One region of the Pseudomonas sp. GW822-FHT06B12 genome, then DNA from elsewhere that is predicted to be linked to it. Evidence: predicted binding sites of a transcription regulator. Region 1 holds the regulator's gene; the other holds the start of a gene.
What was found. Region 1 encodes FliA, which starts transcription of late flagellar genes. Its sites were predicted from a motif close to CTAAAGTTTNNNNNNNNNNNGCCGNTAA; they were not measured.
Positions count from the first base shown of each region.

Region 2: AC1RKH_RS16620 (methyl-accepting chemotaxis protein) is a predicted target of FliA. The motif match lies at 3,462-3,489, and genes of this name have one in related genera.

Region 1 is NZ_JBXALR010000003.1:96,626-103,847, reverse strand. It holds gene AC1RKH_RS07870 (chemotaxis protein CheA) at 1-252, opposite strand, end outside; gene AC1RKH_RS07865 (protein phosphatase CheZ) at 266-1,054, opposite strand; gene AC1RKH_RS07860 (chemotaxis response regulator CheY) at 1,086-1,457, opposite strand; gene fliA (RNA polymerase sigma factor FliA) at 1,624-2,364, opposite strand; gene fleN (flagellar synthesis regulator FleN) at 2,361-3,191, opposite strand; gene flhF (flagellar biosynthesis GTPase FlhF) at 3,306-4,637, opposite strand; gene flhA (flagellar biosynthesis protein FlhA) at 4,649-6,778, opposite strand; gene AC1RKH_RS07835 (DUF3077 domain-containing protein) at 7,125-7,222, shown strand, end outside.
Region 2 is NZ_JBXALR010000006.1:442,044-449,265, reverse strand. It holds gene secA (preprotein translocase subunit SecA) at 1-2,583, opposite strand, end outside; gene AC1RKH_RS16625 (DUF721 domain-containing protein) at 2,890-3,345, shown strand; gene AC1RKH_RS16620 (methyl-accepting chemotaxis protein) at 3,640-5,529, shown strand; gene gpgS (N-acetylglucosaminyl phosphatidylglycerol synthase) at 5,741-6,850, shown strand; gene gpgD (N-acetylglucosaminyl phosphatidylglycerol deacetylase) at 6,843-7,222, shown strand, end outside.

The DNA of each region.
Region 1 (7,222 bases):
GACGCGACGCTCACCCTTGCGCAGGATGTCGAACACGTTCTCGGCGATGTGACAGCACTCCACCAGCTCGTTGAGCTGGAGGAAGCCGGCGCCCCCTTTTACAGTGTGAAAACCGCGAAAAATTGCATTGAGCAGGTCCGCATCATCGGGTCGGCTTTCCAGCTCGACCAGTTGCTCGGACAGTTGCTCTAGAATCTCGCCGGCCTCAACCAGGAAATCCTGAAGGATCTCTTCATCGGCGCCGAAGCTCATGTATGGGGTGCTCCTAGAATCCAAGGCTGGAAAGCAAATCGTCTACATCGTCCTGACCGGACACAACGTCTTCTCGTTTATCGGCATGAATCTGCGGACCTTCACCCTGCGAGAGATGTTTTTGCGGATCTTTTTCAGCCAGCATCGCTTCATGGTCATGTTCGATGCCCGCAAAGCGGTCGACCTGACTGGCCATGAGCACGAGCTTGAGCAGGTTGCTTTCGACTTCGGTGACCAATTGGGTCACGCGCTTGATCACCTGACCGGTTAGATCCTGGTAATCCTGAGCCAGCAGAATATCGTTGAGGTTGCCCGAGACGACCTGAGTCTGCTCGACGCTACGCGTCAGGAAACCGTCGACACGCCGGGCCAGCTCGCGGAACTCTTCGGCGCCGACTTCGCGACGCATGAAACGCCCCCAGTCCGCGCTCAAGGCCTGGGCATCGGTGCTCAGACCATTGACCAGCGGAGCGCTGTTCTCGACCAGGTCCATGGTGCGGTTCGCAGCTGCCTCGGTCAGCTTGACCACATAAGACAGGCGCTCGGTGGCGTCCGTGATCTGCGAGACTTCCTCGGCTTGCGGCATGTGCGGGTCAATCTGAAAATTGACGATCGCGCTATGCAGTTCACGAGTGAGCTTGCCCACTTCCTGGTACAGGCCGCGGTCACGGGTCTGATTGAGCTCATGGATCAGTTGCACAGCGTCGCCGAACCTGCCCTTTTCAAGGCTTTCGACCAGTTCCTGGGCATGTTTTTTCAGGGTCGATTCGAAATCGCCCTGTGAAGATTCTCTTTGCTCCATAGCTCCCCCCGTGGCGCAGTGGCTCCGCACATCAACCGATGCGTTCGAATATTTTTTCGATCTTTTCTTTCAACGCCTGGGCCGTGAAGGGTTTGACCACATAGCCGTTTACACCGGCTTGAGCGGCTTCGATGATCTGCTCGCGCTTGGCTTCGGCAGTGACCATCAGTACCGGAAGATGCTTGAGCTTTTCATCGGCGCGCACATGGCGCAGCAGATCGATACCGGTCATGCCAGGCATGTTCCAGTCCGTTACCAGAAAGTCGATGCTCCCGCTGTTGAGGACGGGAATGGCGGTAATACCGTCGTCCGCCTCGACCGTGTTGGTGAACCCAAGGTCACGCAACAGGTTCTTAATGATCCGCCGCATCGTTGAGAAGTCATCAACGATGAGGATTTTCATGTTCTTGTCCAATTCGACCTCCAAGCAGTCTTAAACGCGCCCAGCACCTGGACACGCCATTCAATCAATCAGGCAGAGCACTCAACGACTGTCTGGAGCACAACGGATTGAGACCGGCACAGCTTTACGCCATGCCTGTTTCGTTCGCAGTGTCCCCACACTGCTGTCAGCGCGCTCGCCACTCCCCCAAACGCCCCCGCAAACGGGCCGCGCACTGGCTGTGTAACTGGCTGACCCGCGATTCGCTGACCCCCAGGACCTCACCGATTTCCTTGAGGTTCAGCTCTTCGTCGTAGTACAGCGCCAACACCAGTCGCTCACGCTCCGGCAAATTGGCAATCGCATCCGCCAGTGCAGCCTGGAAGCGTTCATCTTCCAGGTCGCGCGACGGTTCGAGATGAGCACTCGCGCCATCCTCGTGCAGCCCTTCATGCTCGCCGTCCTGCAACAGATCGTCGAAGCTGAACAGGCGACTGCCCAAGGTGTCATTCAAAATCCCGTAATAATCGTCGAGACTCAATTGGAGTTCGGCCGCAACCTCGTGATCTTTAGCGTCACGCCCGGTTTTAGCTTCAATTGAGCGAATCGCGTCACTCACCATCCGGGTATTGCGGTGGACCGAGCGTGGCGCCCAGTCCCCCTTGCGGACTTCATCGAGCATCGCACCACGGATACGGATCCCCGCGTACGTCTCGAAACTCGCACCTTTGCTCGCATCGTATTTGGTCGACACTTCAAGCAAACCGATCATTCCCGCCTGGATCAGGTCTTCGACCTGAACGCTGGCCGGCAAGCGCGCCAACAGGTGATAGGCAATCCGTTTTACCAGTGGCGCGTAACGCTCGATCAGTTCGTACTGCGCGTCACGCGCCGACTTCTTGTACAGGTTATAACCGCTGGCTGTCATAGAACCGGACCCGCAGTTTGCTGCACCAGACGCTCGACGAAAAACTCCAGATGCCCACGCGGATTGGCAGGCAGCGGCCAGGTATCGACTTTCTGCGCGATGGCCTTGAACGCCAGCGCACATTTGGAACGAGGAAAGGCTTCATACACGGCGCGTTGTTTCTGCACCGCCTTGCGCACGCATTCATCGTAAGGCACCGCACCGACGTATTGTAAGGCGACGTCGAGGAAGCGGTCCGTGACCTTGGTCAACTTGGCGAACAGATTTCGTCCTTCCTGCGGGCTTTGCGCCATGTTGGCCAGCACGCGGAAGCGGTTCATGCCGTAATCGCGGTTGAGCAGTTTGATCAGCGCGTAGGCGTCAGTGATCGACGTCGGCTCGTCGCAAACCACCAGCAACACTTCCTGGGCCGCGCGAACGAAACTGACGACCGACTCACCAATACCCGCCGCCGTGTCGATGACCAATACGTCGAGGTTATCGCCAATGTCGCTGAATGCCTGAATCAGGCCAGCATGTTGGGCTGGGCTGAGGTGAACCATGCTCTGGGTACCGGACGCTGCTGGAACAATACGAATTCCGCCCGGCCCCTGAAGTAATACATCGCGCAGCTCACAGCGGCCTTCGATGACGTCGGCCAGCGTACGCTTGGGCGTGAGCCCCAGCAGGACGTCGACGTTCGCCAGCCCCAGATCGGCGTCCAGCAGCATGACGCGCCGGCCGAGCTCAGCAAGAGCCAGGGACAAGTTCACTGACACATTAGTCTTCCCGACGCCACCTTTGCCGCCGGTCACTGCGATCACCTGTACGGGATGCATGCTGCCCATGTTCGTTCTTTACCTTGTCTTGCTTAGACGCGGGCTACATGACTGGCTGCGCGCTCACTTCGGAACAATGCATGGCAGGCCATCGATGTAGATACAAATCTATTCATTATTACCTCAGCCGACGCGCTTGGTCGGGCTGTGGTAGAGGTCAGCGAACATATCAGCCATGGCTTCTTCGCTGGGTTCTTCCTGCATCTGCACGCTTACGGCGCGACTGACCAACTGATGCCGGCGGGGTAAATGTAGATCATCTGGAATCCGTGGCCCATCAGTCAGATAAGCGACAGGTAATTCGTGACTGATCGCCAGGCTCAACACTTCGCCCAGACTCGCTGTTTCATCCAGTTTAGTCAGGATGCAGCCTGCCAGCCCGCACCGCTTGTAACTGTGATAAGCGGCAGTCAGCACCTGTTTCTGGCTGGTAGTGGCCAGCACCAGATAATTCTTCGATTTGATCCCGCGACCGGCCAGGCTTTCCAGCTGCATGCGCAATGCCGGATCACTGGCTTGCAGGCCGGCGGTGTCGATCAACACCACACGCTTGCGCAGCAGCGGATCAAGGGCTTGCGCCAGGGACTGGCCCGGGTCGACGTGAGTCACCGAGACATTGAGGATACGCCCCAGGGTCTTGAGTTGTTCCTGAGCACCGATGCGGTAGCTGTCCATGCTCACCAGCGCGATGTTCTGCGCGCCGTACTTGAGCACGTAACGTGCGGCCAGCTTGGCCAGCGTCGTGGTCTTGCCCATGCCGGCAGGGCCGACCATGGCAATCACGCCGCCCTCTTCCAGCGGTTCGATCTCGGGGGTGACGATCATCCGCGCCAGGTGCGCCAACAGCATGCGCCAGGCCTGACGAGGTTCTTCAATTTCGGTAATCAGCTCCAGCAGATCGCGCGACAGCGGGCCGGACAGGCCAATGCGTTGCAGGCGACGCCAGAGGTTGGCTTGCTGCGGGCGACTGCCTTGCAGCTGGTTCCAGGCCAGCGAGCCCAACTGCACTTCCAGCAATTCGCGCAGCCCATTGAGCTCGAAACGCATCGAGTCGAAGGCTCGCGGGTCTACCCCGGCGGACGGCGCAGGCGCTGGCGCAGGACGCGGCCGCTCAGCGAAGGTCGGCTCGATCAAAGGTTCGGCAGCGGTCAGCGGCAGGCCGGCGAATAGCTGGCGATTGGTGCCGGCACTCGCGTCACCCTCACCGTCGCCACGCAGGCTCAACTCAGCCTGCGCCGTGACAATCCGCGACTGGGTCTTGCGCAGCTCGTCTTCGAGTTCAATGTTTGGCACACGCGGGGCCAGCGCCGACAGCTTGTAATCCAGGGCAGCCGTCAGCTCGACACCACCGGCGATCCGGCGATTACCGATAATGGCGGCATCAGCGCCCAGCTCATCGCGAACCAGCTTCATGGCCTGACGCATATCGGCGGCGAAAAAACGCTTAACTTGCATAAACCACTACCTCAGCCGTTGGGCCCTACTGTCGCAACGATGGTCACTTGCTTGTTGTCAGGGATTTCCTGATACGCCAACACATGCAACCCCGGGACTGCCAGACGTCCGAACCGCGAGAGCATCGCGCGTACCGGACCCGCTACCAGCAGAATCACCGGTTGACCTTGCATTTCCTGACGCTGCGCGGCTTCGATCAACGAGCGCTGCAGCTTCTCTGCCATGCTTGGCTCCAGCAGAACGCCCTCTTCCGAGCCTTGTCCTGCCTTCTGAAGACTATTGAGCAATATTTGTTCCAACCTTGGCTCCAAGGTGATCACAGGCAGCTCGGACTCAGTGCCTACAATGCTTTGGACGATAGCGCGCGATACGCCAACGCGGACGGCGGCCACCAAAGCGGCAGTATCTTGACTCTTGGAAGCATTGTTCGCGATGGCCTCGGCAATGCTGCGAATGTCGCGAACCGGAACCTGTTCGGCCAACAAGGCTTGCAGCACTTTGAGCAGTTGCGACAGCGAAACAACGCCCGGCACCAGCTCTTCGGCCAGCTTTGGCGAACTTTTGGCCAGCAACTGCATGAGCTGCTGAACTTCTTCGTGGCCGATCAGTTCACTGGAGTGCTTGTACAGAATCTGGTTGAGGTGAGTCGCCACCACCGTGCTGGCATCGACCACGGTGTACCCCAGAGACTGCGCCTGCGGACGCTGACTGATTTCGATCCAGACCGCCTCCAGCCCAAAGGCCGGATCTTTGGCGGTAATGCCATTGAGTGTGCCGTAGACCTGCCCGGGATTGATCGCCAGCTCGCGATCCGGATAAATCTCCGCCTCGGCGAGGATCACCCCCATCAAGGTCAGGCGGTAAGCACTCGGCGCCAGGTCGAGGTTGTCGCGAATATGCACCGTCGGCATCAGGAAGCCGAGGTCCTGGGAAAGCTTCTTGCGCACGCCCTTGATCCGCGCCAGCAACTGACCACCCTGGTTGCGGTCCACCAGCGGAATCAGCCGGTAACCGACTTCCAGGCCGATCATGTCGATCGGGGTCACGTCATCCCAGCCCAGCTCTTTGGTTTCCATGGCCCGCGCCGGCGACGGCAGCAGCTCCTGCTGGCGCTTGACCTCTTCCAGAGCCTGAACCTTGACGATGTTCTGTTTCTTCCAGAACAGATACGCGGCACCCGCGGCCACGGCCGCCATGCTGAGAAACGAGAAGTGCGGCATGCCCGGCACCAGGCCCATGACCGCCATCAAACCGGCCGCCACCGCCAACGCTTTTGGCGAAGCAAACATCTGCCGATTGATCTGTTTGCCCATGTCTTCCGAACCGGAAGCACGGGTCACCATGATCGCCGCAGCGGTGGACAGCAGCAGTGATGGCAATTGCGCCACCAAACCGTCACCAATGGTCAACAGTGCGTAAACCTTGCCGGCATCACCGAAGGTCATGCCGTGCTGGAAAATCCCGACCGCCATACCACCAATCAGGTTGATGAACAGAATCAGCAGGCCGGCGATGGCGTCACCGCGCACGAACTTGCTGGCACCGTCCATCGAACCATAGAACTCGGCCTCTTGGGCGACTTCCATACGGCGCAGCTTGGCGGCGGGCTGATCGATCAGGCCGGCGTTCAAGTCGGCATCGATAGCCATCTGCTTGCCCGGCATCGCATCGAGGGTGAAGCGCGCGCTGACCTCGGAAATCCGCCCGGCACCTTTGGTGACCACGACGAAGTTGATGATCATCAAAATCGCGAAGACCACGATACCAACCACGTAGTTACCGCCAATCACCACCTCGCCGAAAGCCTGAATCACCTTGCCGGCGGAGGCATGGCCGTCCTGACCGTGGAGCATGACCACCCGGGTCGAGGCCACGTTCAGCGCCAGTCGCAACAGCGTGGCGACCAGCAGGATCGTCGGAAACACCGCAAAGTCCAGCGGCCGCAAGGCGTAGACACAGACCAGCAGCACGACAATCGACAGCGCAATGTTGAAGGTGAAGAACACGTCGAGCAGGAACGGCGGGACCGGCAACATCATCATTGCCAGCATGACCAACAGCAACAGCGGCACACCCAGATTGCCTCGACTGAGGTCTGCCAGGTTGCTGCGGGCACTGTTGATTAACTGAGAGCGATCCACCGGTATTCCCCGTTCCTTGAAGCAAACTTTTGACGCCTGAAGCGGGCGCAGGCGGGCTATTGCAAGAAGCCTTCCAACTTTTGCGGGGACGGGTAACTAGAGAGGTCAGTGATGGCGCGCAACCTGTGGGAGCGGGCTTGCCCGCGAAGAGGCCGGAATATTCAACGCCCTTCCTGAGAATGCGACCACAAACCTGCAAAACAGCGGGAAACGTCCGACAGGTTTTCAAGGTTGCCCCTCGGAAGTGGCATCGCTAGTCTTCGGTGGTCGCTGCCAAATCAGCGACCGGGCATGGAAACCCGATGAGTAAACGAGGCCGCTCTAACCAGTAAACGAGAACCTCGCCATGAACAAATCTTCGCACCTCCACGATTTAAAAACCGCCGGCCTCACCCCCTTCTCCATCCACAACGATCAAGCCCTGTTCCGCGTCAACAGTGGCGT
Region 2 (7,222 bases), on a different contig from region 1:
AGCTTCGTCGTGCTGGAACTGCATGCGTGCAGCCAGTGCCTCGGCTTCCTGACGCAGGCGCGCTTCTTCTTCGATCGGATCTTCGCGGCGAACCTGAACGTGCGACAGCACACGGATCGAGTCGCGCTTGATCGAATCCAGCAGCTCGGAGAACAGCGTGAACGACTCGCGCTTGTATTCCTGCTTCGGGTTCTTCTGCGCATAGCCACGCAAGTGGATACCGTGACGCAGGTGGTCCATGGTCGACAGGTGGTCTTTCCACAGATCGTCCAGAACGCGCAGCACGATTTGCTTCTCGAAGGTACGCAGCGCTTCGGCGCTCGCTTGCTCTTCTTTCTCGTTGTACGCCGCCAGCAGCTCTTGCATCAGCTTCTCGCGCAGGGTTTCTTCGTACAGGTGATCATCTTCGTCGAGCCATTGCTGGATCGGCAGTGCCACCCCGAAGTCGCTTTGCAGGGCAGCTTCCAGACCGGCAACGTCCCACTGTTCAGGCAGCGATTGCGGCGGAATGTGTGCGCTGACGGTCGCGCCGAGCACGTCCTGACGGAAGTCGGCGATGGTTTCACCGATGTTATCGGCGGCCAGCAACGTGTTACGCATGTGATAGATCACTTTACGCTGTTCGTTGTTGACGTCGTCGAACTCGAGCAGTTGCTTACGAATGTCGAAGTTACGACCTTCAACCTTGCGCTGAGCCTTTTCGATGGCGTTGGTCACCATGCGGTGCTCAATCGCTTCGCCAGGCTGCATGCCCAGGGCCTTCATGAAGTTCTTCACCCGGTCAGAGGCGAAGATACGCATCAGACTGTCTTCCAGCGACAGGTAGAAACGGCTGGAACCGGCGTCACCCTGACGACCGGCACGACCACGCAGCTGGTTGTCGATACGGCGCGATTCATGGCGCTCGGAGGCGATCACCTGCAAACCGCCCGACTCGAGCACTTGCTGGTGACGCTTCTGCCAGTCGGCCTTGATCTGGGCGATCTGCTCGGGTGTCGGATCCTCAAGGGAGGCGACTTCCACTTCCCAGTTACCGCCCAACAGGATGTCGGTACCACGACCGGCCATGTTGGTGGCGATGGTCAGCGCACCCGGGCGACCGGCCTGAGCGATGATTTCGGCTTCTTTTTCGTGGAACTTGGCGTTCAGAACCTTGTGTTCGATGCCTTCCTTCACGAGCAGGCTGGACATGTGCTCGGAGGTTTCGATGGTCGCGGTGCCCACCAGTACCGGACGACCCTGAGCCATGCTTTCCTTGATATCGGCAACGATGGCAGCGTATTTCTCGTCCGCGGTGAGGAACACCAGGTCGTTGTAGTCTTTACGCGCCAGCGGCTTGTTCGGTGGAATGACCATCACCGCCAGACCATAGATCTGGTGGAATTCGAATGCTTCGGTGTCCGCAGTACCGGTCATGCCGGACAGCTTGCTGTAGAGACGGAAGTAGTTCTGGAACGTGGTCGAAGCCAGGGTCTGGCTTTCGGCCTGGATGTTCAGGTGTTCCTTGGCTTCGATGGCCTGGTGCAGGCCTTCGGACAGACGGCGACCCGGCATGGTACGACCGGTGTGTTCGTCGACCAGGACGACCTGACCGTCCTGGACGATGTATTCGACGTTGCGATTGAACAGCTTGTGCGCGCGCAGACCGGCATAAACGTGGGTCAGCAGGCCCAGGTTGTGTGACGAGTACAGGCTCTCGCCTTCGGCCAGCAGGCCAATGCGGGTCAGCACGTCTTCGATGTACTGGTGACCGGCTTCGTTGAGTTCGACCTGACGGGTCTTCTCGTCGACAGTGTAATGACCGGCCTTGGTGACGACACCTTCGACTTCTTCGATATGCAGCTCCAGTTGCGGGATCAGTTTGTTGATCTCGATGTAGAGCTTGGAGCTGTCTTCAGCCTGACCGGAAATGATCAGCGGGGTACGGGCTTCGTCGATGAGGATCGAGTCGACTTCGTCGATCACGGCAAAATTGAGTTCGCGCTGGAATTTTTCTTCCATGCTGAACGCCATGTTGTCGCGCAGGTAGTCGAAACCGAATTCGTTGTTGGTGCCGTAGGTGATGTCGGCGGCGTAGGCGGCACGCTTCTCTTCCGGCGGCTGGAACGGCGTAACCACGCCGACGGTCAGGCCGAGGAATTCGTAGAGCGGACGCATCCAGTTGGCGTCACGACGAGCCAGGTAGTCGTTTACGGTGACAACGTGCACGCCATTGCCGGACAACGCGTTCAGGTAAACCGCCAGTGTCGCCACCAGGGTCTTGCCTTCGCCGGTACGCATTTCGGCAATCATGCCTTCATGCAAGGTCATGCCGCCGATCAACTGGACGTCGAAGTGGCGCATACCCATAACCCGCTTGCCGGCTTCGCGGGCAACCGCAAAGGCTTCAGGCAGCAGTTTGTCGAGGGTTTCACCTTTGGCGATGCGGGCCTTGAACTCATCAGTCTTGGCGCGCAGCTGATCGTCCGAAAGGGCCACCATTTGCTCTTCGAAGGCATTGACGATCTGTACCGTCTTGAGCATGCGTTTGACTTCACGCTCGTTCTTGCTTCCAAAAAGTTTCTTTAACAAAGGCGCAAACATATCGGCAGGATCTTCCACACAAAGGGATGGAGGGCGGCCCCGTGAGTCGCCCGTGCAGCCCTCATGGCCGCATGCGAACGAGCATTCTACCCGGAAACGATGGTGAGGAAAGTGGCGTTGTTCCACGATGCATGCACAGCGCTGTTACGGGGCTCACTTAAAATAAGGGCTTTTTGCTGAACTTCAAGCCATTCACGGCATAAGTTACTCGTTGATTTAATGAGTAAAGCGGTCACAAAGCAATGGGTCAGGCGCATCAAGTGCTTTCTGCTACCATGGCGGCTCTGTTACTTCAGGTGCCCCCTCATGGCATTTCGCCCTCTTACGGCCAGAGCACCCGCCGTTCTGCTTCGCGAAGCCAAACCGTTAAAAGCCATTTTCGGTCACGCACAACGCCTGGGTCATTTACAGCGGTTACTGGAAAGCCAGTTGCAGCCCGCCGCCCGTGAACATTGTCACGTGGCCTCGTGGCGCGAAGGCAGTTTGTTGCTAATTGTCACCGACGGTCATTGGGCAACCCGTCTGCGTTACCAGCAAAAGCGTCTGCAACGGCAATTACAGATGTTCGACGAATTCGCCAGCCTGACGCGAATTCTGTTCAAGGTGCAACCGCCGACCGTGCAGCAAGGGGCGGCAGGCCATACCATCAGTTTGTCGATCGATGCGGGCGCAACCATCCAGGCTACAGCCGATGGCATCAGCGATCCGAAATTACGTGCAGCGCTGGAACGCCTGGCGGCTCACGCAAAACCGAAGGTTTAGAAGCAGGATCAAAAGATCGCAGCCTTCGGCAGCTCCTACGCCCACTCGCGTAGGAGTTGCCGAAGGCTGCGATTTTTCGCTTTTTGGCCGCCTGTCGCGTCGCCGATTTCAAGCCCCTAAGCTTTAGTCCTGCGCAGCCGATAGATACAAGCAAGAGACCAGACTGAAAATCAGGTCCGATAATTCCTTAAGGACAGACGGAAATATCAGCTTACGTGCGACAGCGCCCATTTTGCGCGCGCTTTTCAACGCAACACGCCCCAACAAATATGACCTTAGCGGACACCACAAGCCATGAACAAAAACCTGCGCTTCAGCCACAAAATCCTGCTTGCCGCCGCCCTCATCGTCATTGCCGCCTTCGCTTCGTTCACGCTGTACAACGACTATTTACAGCGCAACGCGATTCGCCAGGACCTGGACAATTACCTGCATGAGATGGGCGATGTCACTTCCTCCAATATCCAGTCCTGGCTCGCCGGACGGATTCTCATGGTGGAAAACCTGGCCCAGAACATCGCTCTCAACCCCGAACACAGCAACGTTGCCAGCCTGCTTGAGCAGAATGCCCTGGCGTCGACCTTCATGGCCAGGTACCTGGGCGATGCCAGCGGTACCTTCATCAACCGCCCGGACTCCAAGATGCCGGACGGCTACGACCCCAGAGTTCGCCCCTGGTACAAAGGCGCTGAAAACAGCAGCACCGCCACCCTGACCGAACCCTATATAGACGCGGCAACCGGCCAGACCATCATTTCCATAGCCACCGCCTCGAAAAAAGCCGGGCAAAGCATTGGTGTGGTCGGCGGCGACTTGAGCCTGCAAACCCTGATCGACACCCTGACCGCGCGTGACTTCGGCGGCATGGGCTATGCCTTCCTGGTCAGCGCCGATGGCAAGATCCTGGTCCACCCGGACAAAGCCATGGTGATGAAGTCCCTCAGCGAGGCTTACCCGAAGAACACCCCGCGCATCAGCGGCGGCATCAGTGAAGTCGAGGTCGACGGCAAAACCCGTATCGTCACCTTCACGCCGATCAAAGGCCTGCCATCGGTCAACTGGTACGTCGGTCTGTCGGTGGACAAAGACAAAGCCTTCGCGATGCTCAGCAGTTTCCGCACCTCGGCCATCATTGCCACGATCATTGCCGTGGCAATCATCATCGCCTTGCTCGGCATGCTGATCCGCATCCTGATCCAGCCACTGCACGTCATGACCCGCGCGATGCAGGACATTGCCGACGGTGAAGGCGACCTGACCCGCCGCCTGACCATCCAGAGCCAGGACGAGTTCGGCATCCTGGGCAGCGCGTTCAACCGCTTCGTCGAGCGTATCCATGGTTCGATCCGCGAAGTGTCGTCGGCGACCGAGCACGTCAACGAAGTTGCACTGCGAGTCGTCAGCGCATCGAACTCGTCGATGCTCAACTCGGACGAACAATCGAGCCGAACCAACAGTGTCGCGGCCGCGATCAATCAGTTGGGCGCTGCTGCTCAGGAGATCGCCCGCAACGCGGCGCAGGCCTCGCACCAGGCCAGCGATGCCCGCAGCCTGGCCGAAGACGGTCAGCAAGTGGTCGATCGCAGTATCGCGGCGATGAATCAGCTGTCGAGCATGCTCAGCGCCTCCAGCACCAACATTGAGTCGCTGAACAGCAAAACCGTGAACATCGGGCAGATTCTCGAAGTAATCACCAGCATCTCCCAGCAAACCAACCTGCTGGCGCTCAACGCGGCGATTGAAGCAGCACGGGCCGGTGAAGCCGGACGTGGTTTTGCCGTGGTTGCCGACGAAGTGCGCAACCTGGCGCACCGCACCCAGGAATCGGCGCAGCAAGTGCAGACCATGATCGAGGAGCTGCAAGTCGGCGCCCGCGAGTCGGTCAGCACCATGAGCGACAGCCAGCGTCACAGCCAGGACAGCGTGGAGATTGCCAACCTCGCCGGTGAACGCCTGAACAGCGTGACGCTGCGCATCGGCGAGATCGACGGCATGAACCAGTCGGTGGCCACCGCCACCGAGGAACAAACCGCCGTGGTGGAATCGATCAACGTCGACATCACCGAGATCAACACCCTGAATCAGGAAGGCGTGGAAAACCTGCAGTCGACGCTGCGTGCCTGTTCCGATCTGGAGCAGCAAGCGGCGCGGTTGAAGCAGTTGGTGGGTAGTTTCAGAATCTGACGCGCCCTTGAAGGCCCTATCGCGAGCAAGCTCGCTCCCACAGTGGATCTCCAGCGCGACAAAGATCCATGTGGGAGCGAGCCTGCTCGCGATAGCGGTCTGCCAAACACCACAAAACCTCACCGACACCCCGCCACACATCCCCAACCGAACATCTATTCTTCATAAGGGTCAACCCTAAGGAGAACAACGGATAGACGGGAGGGTCATCGTGCATATCGCTGACATCACCATGTTCTACGCACCGGCCAGCGGTGGCGTGCGCACCTATCTGGATGCCAAGCACCGTCGTCTGGGCCGCAAGCCAGGGATTCGTCACAGCTTGCTGATCCCGGGGGCGCATCCGAGCGAGCACGACGGCGTTTATAAGGTTCCTGCTCCAGCCCTGCCCTTCGGCAAAGGCTATCGCTTCCCTCTTCGACTGGCGCCCTGGCGCAATGCCCTGCACGACCTGCAACCGGACCTGATAGAAGTCGGCGATCCTTACCTGACAGCCTGGGCCGCTCTGGATGCGCGGCGCGAACTGGACGTTCCAGTGATTGGTTTCTATCACTCCGACTTGCCGCATTTGGCGAGCAACCGTGTGGGCAACTGGGTCACGCCGAATGTCGAAGCTTATATCCGCAAGTTGTACGGTAATTTTGATCGGGTACTGACGCCAAGCCAGATCATGGCCGACAAGCTCATGGGGCTTGGGGTCAAAAACGTTTACGTCCAGCCCTTGGGCGTGGACCTGCAAACCTTCAATCCAGACGCCCGTGACCCGGATCTGCGGGCGAAGCTCAAGATCGCCGAAGACACTCGACTGCTGATTTTTGCCGGGCGAGGTTCCAAGGAGAAAAACATTCCCGTTCTGCTCAATTGCATGAAGCGTCTGGGAAACCGCTATCACCTGTTGCTGGTCGGCTCCTCGATGCCGGCACAGGTACCGGATAACGTCACGCTGGTCGATGAGTTCTGCCCTGCATCACAGGTGGCCCGGCTGATGGCCAGCGCCGATGCCTTGCTGCACGCAGGCGATCAGGAAACCTTTGGTCTGGTCGTTCTCGAAGCCATGGCCTGTGGCATTCCGGTGGTCGCAGTGGCGGCTGGCGCCTTCAACGAAACCATCAACGAGCACTGCGGCGTACTCTGCGCCCCCAACAATCCAGTGGCGATGGCCAACGCTGTCCGCGAACTGTTCGCACAACCTAACGATCTCGGCCAATACGCCCGCCGACACGTCGAACAGCATTACGCCTGGGACTCTGTGGTCAACAGCCTGCTGGGCCACTATCACGCAGTCCTCGGCGACACGTTGCCGCTGCTGGCCAATGGCTGAACCCATGAACACGCCCAGCCTGCTACTGGTGCTACATGACGTCACCCCGCAAACCTGGGCCGACTATCAGCCGTTTGTCGCGGCGGTGGACGCGCTCGGCGAGGTGCCGATGACGTGGCTGGTCGTTCCCGACTTCCACAAACACAACAACCTCGATGCCCATCCAGGTTTGCGACGCGTGCTGACCCGCCGCATTGAGCGCGGCGATGAACTGGTGCTGCACGGTTATTACCATTGCGATGACAGCCCGCTGACAGCGCGCCCCCGTGACTGGTTCATGCGCCGGGTCTACACCCATGAAGGCGAGTTCTACAGCCTTTCGCAACCGGCTGCGCTCGCCCGCCTGCTCGCCGGGATCGAATTGTTCAGCCG